DNA from 2 places in the Blautia sp. OF09-25XD genome. Region 1 is predicted to be linked to the other one. Evidence: riboswitches for the same ligand, from Rfam matches in the RefSeq annotation. Region 1 holds a riboswitch; the other holds the start of a gene.
What was found. Region 1 has a riboswitch for cobalamin ahead of DXA93_RS05190 (sirohydrochlorin cobaltochelatase). Riboswitches for the same ligand answer to the same signal wherever they lie in the genome.
Positions count from the first base shown of each region.

Region 1 (3,415 bases):
CTGTGGTCGGCTCGATCAGCTCTGCACCGTCTGCCTGCGCTTCTTCTTTTGTTCCCACAAAGACATTGACAATGTTTTGGGATACCAGGCTGACGTGGATGGTCATTTTTCCGTCTTTTACCGTCAGGACACCTTTCCCTTCTTTTGCTTCATTGACATGGAACATATTGCTGTCTGTATTGAAGTCTGCCGTATACGTACCGTCTTCCAGCTCTGATGCGTTGCTTTCTCCTGCAGTCTCCGCTGCCGATGCGCTTTCTGCTGAAACATCTGATGTGGATGTACTGCTCTCTGCCTTAGATGCATCCTGTACAGAAGCGGAAGATGCGTCTGCCGCAGAAGACGCAGATACTGCAGATGCAGAAGATGACGCTGCATCCTTTCCGCCACATGCGCCGAGCATGGATACAGTCAGTGCTGCTCCAAGAAAAAGAACTGCCAATTTTTTTCTCATAATAAATTTCCTCCTTGTATCACCTTGAAGCGGATCTTTTTCATCCGCTCAACTTAAAATCCGACAGCACACTGAGTCTCTTCAGCCGTACTGCCGGATCTTATTTTACTCTATTTTACGTTCGGAATGCAACCCCTAATTATTCAGCATCGTCCTGAACGCCGTTGCCGTCCATAGCTGCCTTGGTATGCTGTACATACAGCTGCTCAACAGCATCAATTCTTCCAAGACCTTCGATCTGAGTGTCGATCTCGTCGAATGCACCGGATGCCTCAAACTGGCTCTTCCAGGAATCCTCATCCTCGCCTGCCATATCGTTGTTTGCGTGGTCACCTGCAACAACCATCAGCGGCCGAAGAATTACTTTCTTGTATCCGGCTGCTTTTACTGCCTCGATCACGTTCTCGCAAGCGGTCTCTTCCGGCTTGCCCTCAACGGTTCCGATGAATACGTTTTTGTATCCAAGAGTATCCATCTGTGTCTGCATCTGGCTGTAGGTTACATTTGCAGTGTGGGAAGTACCATGTCCCATAAATACGAAAGCAGTGCCGTCCTCTGCTGCTGCATCCAGACTGTCATAATTTGCAGATTTTACTGCCTGTGCCGTGATTGCTTCTGCAACGGCCTGTTTGTCCTCGTTGATTACGGTAGCGTCACTTCCAACCTCGCCAAGCAGCGGCTCTGCGATGGTTACGGACTCAAATTTATCTTTATAGCTATCTACTGCTTCTTTCAGCTCGTCGTACTCTGCGCCGTGCATCAGATGAGTCGGCTGAATAATCAGTTTTTTCACGCCATTGCTTACAGCTCTTTCCAGTGCCTGATCTACGTTGTCGATCTTCTCGTCATCGCGGGCCTGTACATGGTTGATGATGATCTGTGCAGTGAAGGCACGTCTTACGGACCAGTCCGGATATGCAGCCTGCAGAGCTTTCTCAACGCCTCCGATATCCTCAGCACGGCTGTCGTTGAAGGAAGTACCAAAGCTTACAACCAGAAGCTCATCCTCGCCGATCTCGTCTCCGTTTAACGGATCATCCTTGGAAGCATCCCCTGTGTCTCTTCCGAAGTAATCCGGATCTGCGTTCTCTCCTTCTACAAGTTCCTTCTGCGCGTCTGTCAGGGCATCCCATGCCTCTTTTGCTTCTTTGCACTGCTCGTCGGTGTTATCATTTCTTTCCTGTACATAAATTGCGTCAATCAAAGCTGCCACTTTATCTGCTGCCTCCTGGTCTGCATCTGCGGATACCTCTTCAGATGCAGAAGATGCGCTTACGCTGCTGCTTGCTGCTGTGGTGTCTTCCTCAGATGCGGAAGATGCACTTACGCTGCTTGTTGCTGTGCTGCTTGCGCTGCTGCTGGATGCGTTGCTGCTTCCGCATGCGCCGAGCATAGATGTTACCATAGCTGCTGAAATTAAAGCGACTACAAGTTTCTTTTTCATTTTTGTTTTCCTCCCATTTGCTGGTATCTTTGCAACAACCAATATCGGGGACGTTTTACATTTCAAACTATGAGAAACACGCTCCGCGAGTTTCTCAAGTTATCGCTGCAGTCGCTAAGGTCTCGTGCAAGCACGGACTTTGGCTCGTTGCCCGCGTAAATAGAAAGAAGCCCTTTCGTTTTTCAACGAGGGGCTTCCAGTATTTTCATCACAAAGAAAACCATCTCACCCGCTGTGGGGCAAATGTCCGCTTTCCTGTTTTGTACTGCCAGTTCCTCGTGGCACGAACGTAACGTTCCTGTACTGCGAAAGGCAGGTCTCCCGGCTCATTGCTTCAGGATTTGACTCCAGCGCATCGGTCTCCTTCCCGGTTTCCCAGTGGATCATTCCCCTGCTTGCAAAATACGGTGACGAGTTCGTGCAGGATTCACACCTGCTTCCCTTTTCACCGGACACGTATGTCCGACACCTTACACATCGATATTTAATTGTCTTTTCTTTAACGACTGTTAGTGTAGCACATCGTCTTTTCTCTGTCAAGTGCTGTAAAATCAGGAAATCCGGCCATTTTCCATTTCATATACCACATCCGCGACGTTCATCGTGGACACTCTGTGCGATACGAGCACAATGGTTTTCTCTTCTGCCGATTCTTTCAGGGATTTCAGAATAATTCCTTCATTTAAGGAATCAAGATTCGATGTCGGCTCGTCCAGCAGGATCATGGATGCGTCATGCAGGAATGCCCGCGCGATACCGATCCGCTGTTTTTCTCCGCCGGACAGCGTATCGCCGAGTTCTCCGACTTCGGTGTCGTAGCCGTTTGGCAGTGTCATGATGAAATCATGTATGGACACCTTCTTCGCCGCCTCCATAATTTCTTCCCGCGTCGCGCCGGGTTTTGCAATAGCGATATTGTTCGCAATCGAATCGTGGAACAGGTGTGTCTCCTGCGTCACATAGCTTTCCATATCGCGCAGATGCTTTGTCGGGATTTTGCGGACATCGGCTCCGTCCACGGAAACGCGCCCCGTCTGGACATCCCAGAAGCGCATCAGAAGTTTTAAGATCGTCGATTTTCCGGAACCGCTCGCGCCGTGGATGCCGGTGATTTTTCCCGGTTCCAGTTTCAGCGAATACTGATCCAGAATCGTCTCGTCTTCGTAGGCAAACGTTACATTCTGCGCCTCGGCTCCTGCAAATGCGTGGTCACCGCCGGATGCCGCATCTCCCGGAATTTCCTCCACCAGCGGCGCTTCCTCGAGAAGGGAAAGCACACGCTCGCCGCTTGCCAGCGTCTGATTCAGGTTATTCGACAGGCTGGACAGCGCCACGACCGGGCCGAAGGAACCCATCATCGCGACTGTGCAGGTCAGGACTCCCTCAAATCCGATCCCGCCTTTCGTGTAAAGATAGATCGTCAGTGCCAGCATGCCGAACGATGCCAGAAGAATCACCATGTTGGTGACAGACCGCTGGGAGCCTTCCATGCGCCTTAAGTTTTCCTGCACAGAAGC
Region 1 is NZ_QUMG01000004.1:145,791-149,205, forward strand. Features, by position in the region: gene DXA93_RS05185 (hypothetical protein) at 1-454, opposite strand, end outside; gene DXA93_RS05190 (sirohydrochlorin cobaltochelatase) at 594-1,898, opposite strand; cobalamin riboswitch at 2,193-2,386, opposite strand; gene DXA93_RS05195 (amino acid ABC transporter ATP-binding/permease protein) at 2,450-3,415, opposite strand, start outside.

Region 2 (3,415 bases), on a different contig from region 1:
TCCGGTGTTCCCATGTACAGATAATCGTAGGCAACACCACTTAACGTGATGCGTGCTTTCATGTCGCCGTCTTTTACGGTCAGCTCTACGCCGACTACTTTGAACATAGCTGCGCCGGTCTCCGCGGTTCCGCTGTAGATACCGTTTTCTACTTTCGCCGGTTCCGGAGTTGGAGTTGCGGTTGGAACCGGAGTCTCACTCGGAGTCGGGGTTGCAGTCGGGACCGGAGTCTCGGTCGGCTCCGGTATCGGAGTTACTTCCGGTGTTTTGCTTCCCGGAACTGCAAGATAAAGCTGCTGTTTGGTGTACCAGGTTCCGTCTTTCTTTCCAAGAACGATCGGAACGGTTGTGCCGGCTTTGTCCGCATCTACTTCAAATGTAAAGGAATAACCGCCGTTTGCTTCCTGCATTCCCTGGATAGCCGGTGTTTTTGCAAGGTCATCGTTCTTTCCAAGATACAGTTTATCAAATGATACGTTGTTTGTTTTCAGTGTAAGAACGAGTTTATCGCCCTTGTTGATCATTGTTGCCTCGGAGATGACGAACATTTTGAATACGCTGCCGTCCTCTTTGGTAACCGGTGCTTCTACACTGGCTGGCTTATTCGAGGAATCCTCACCTGGATTTTCGCTTGGAGTCTCGGTTGGTTCCGGTGTTACCGTCGGGATTGCATCGGTGCTGTGGATCGTAACGGTTTTATCAGCCCATGTTTTTTTCTTGGCTGAGCGAACGGCAACATCCATCTGTTTGTCAAGCTCTTCCACCGGAATTTCAAAACGATATCCGGTCTTTTCTGCACCAGTCTTCGTATCCGTATAGGTTTCGCTTCCTGTCGGAGCAATCCAGCTCTTTTCATCTGCTGCGGCAGCTTCTGCTGCTGTTCCCGTATACAGGTAATCATAGCCGGTTCCACTCAGCAGAATGGATGCTTTCAGTTTTCCATCTTTTACGATGAGTCTGGAAGAAATCACACGGAACATGCTTCCGGTTGCTTCTGCAGAAGTCTCATACTCACCATCTGCCGGTTTTGCTGCTTCCGCTGCTTTTGTTTCTTTCTCCTCGGCTGTATTGGATGCCTCATTTTTGGTTGTTTCTTTTACTTCCGTTTTCGGCTGTTCTGCCGCCGGACTGGTATTCTCTTTTACAACATCTTTGGTTTCTTCTTTTGCCGGTGTTTCTTTTTCAGCATCTTGGGAAGTCTCATCTGCTGCTTCCGGCTCTTTTTCTGTGGTATCGGCAGTCTCTTCACCGTCTTTTGCAGTGTCCTCTGCAGTATCTTCCGAAGCATCCTCATCTGCGGATGGTGTCTCGGTCTCGTCAGATCCTGCCGGTGTCTGATCCTCTGCAGGCGCGGCCGGTGTTTCCGTCGGCTCTTCTGCCGGAGTCTCTGCAGTGCTTTCACTGCTCTCGGTTTCTGCCGGTGTTGTTTCCGGTTCTGCCGTCTCTGCTGTTTCTTCGCTCTGCGGCGCTTCCTCTGCGGCTGCGCTGCTTTCTGTCTGTGCTGCTTTTTCCTGCGTATCTGCTAATACGCTGGCAGTCGGGCTCATGATCATGGACGCCGACAGCAGCAGTGCCAGAAATTTGCTTGAATTTCCTTTCATAACTTCTCCTTTTCTTCGGATCTCCTTCGCGCATCTGCTCCGGATTCCGTCTGACTTTTTCAGGCAGCTGGGCGGTGCCTGTCCCCGTCAATGATGTCTCCCTGCAAGTAATCTTGTTTTTGAGGACACATTTTTTCTGCGAAAAGACAAACAGACATCTGCTTTTTCTGCAAAAGAGTTTCTCCACCGGAGCTCTTTTTCGGACGCATGGCGACAAAAAAGCAGATGTCCGATTTTACTTCGTACATCTTTCCATGAATATATGCTTTCATCGGAAGCGATTCACTAACCTTTCCAGCAGGTTCCTGACTCGCAGATCTTCACGGCAGCCGCGCCTTCTCATGCGTTTCGCACAATGGCATTTCTGCAGCTAACACTCCCTGCTTACAGTGACCGGATCGCTCAGGATTTCCACCTGATTCTCTTTTACCTTCGCGGATTCTTTTTCAAATCCGTTCTGCACTGAAAAGTCCCTTATTTCATTCGTTACTGATTATAGCAAAGCCGTTTTGGAAAGTCAAATGAAAGGCCACGGAAAAAGCGCATAAAATCAGCATTTTTTACATACTTTATGATAACTGTCCGCACCGGAGCCTATTCTATGAAACCAGCTTCTCTGCACCGCCGCATCCTGTTCCCTCTGCTTCTGTGCGGCGGACTTCTTTTCGCCCTGCTGTTCTGGTATTTTTCCCCGTTCTTTTCCCCTGGTGAGAACCGCCGGTTTTCCGCGTATGTGGAGGAACGGTTCCACTCCGAGGTAACCTCTTCTGCCATCACGCTCCACTATACCCTCGCTGATCCGGCTTCCCGCGGAATTGCCCCCGGCACCGCCTCGTTCGGCACGGTTTCCATCCCTGACCGCACCTCGTATGATGCCCTGCTGCAGAGTGTGGAAACAACGCTCACATCCTTTCATCGCAACCGCCTCTCCGCGGAAAATCAGATCACGCTCGATCTTCTGCTCTACGAGCTGGACTGCGAGAAAATGCCGGGCAGCACCAGCCTTCTTGCGGAACCGCTCGGTCCGTCGCTTGGGATTCAGGCACAGCTTCCCATTCTGCTCGCGGAGTACCCGTTCCGCACACAGCAGGATATCGCCGACTACCTCCATCTTCTGCAGGATCTCCCGCGCTATTTCTCCGACCTCATCGCACTCGAGCAGGAAAAATCCCGGCAGGGCGTGTTTCAGAATGACCTTGCGGTCGATGGCATTATCCGCCAGTGCAGTGCTTTTCTCGCCGACGCGGATACACCGGAAAGCCATCTGCTCCACACCGTTTTTCAGAATAAACTGCAGGCGTCTTCACTGTTTTCTGAGGCGGAAAGGAATCTCTGTCTGCAGACGCATGAAAAACTCCTTACCTCCTGTGTTTTTCCCGCCTACCGCTCTCTTTCCGATGCGCTTTCTTCACTCCGCGGCAAGGGAACGCAGAACGCCGGCGGTCTTTCCCGGCAGGAAGGCGGACTTTCCTACTATGCGTATCTTCTCCGCAGCCGCGTCGGTGTTGACGCTTCACCGGAGGAGCTGACCCGCCTTTTAACACAGCAGCTTGCGGACCAGTGTGCCGAAATGCAGATCATTCTCGATCAGAATCCGTCGCTCTCCCTCTCAGAGCAGGCGCTCGTGCTGCCGTTCTCCACGCCGGAGGAAATGCTTGCCGATCTGCAGAATGCCGTTTCTGAAGATTTTCCCGTTCTTTCGGGTATCGCATACGAAGTAAAGACCGTGGATGACTCTCTCAAGGATTTTTTAAGCCCCGCCTTTTATCTCACACCGCCCGCCGATGTCAATTCACCCAACTCCATTTACCTGA
Region 2 is NZ_QUMG01000002.1:232,385-235,799, reverse strand. Features, by position in the region: gene DXA93_RS03075 (hypothetical protein) at 1-1,601, opposite strand, end outside; cobalamin riboswitch at 1,881-2,083, opposite strand; gene DXA93_RS03065 (DUF885 domain-containing protein) at 2,203-3,415, shown strand, end outside.
Region 2: it holds a riboswitch for cobalamin, as region 1 does, so the genes downstream of both, DXA93_RS03075 (hypothetical protein) here and DXA93_RS05190 (sirohydrochlorin cobaltochelatase) in region 1, are expected to answer to the same signal.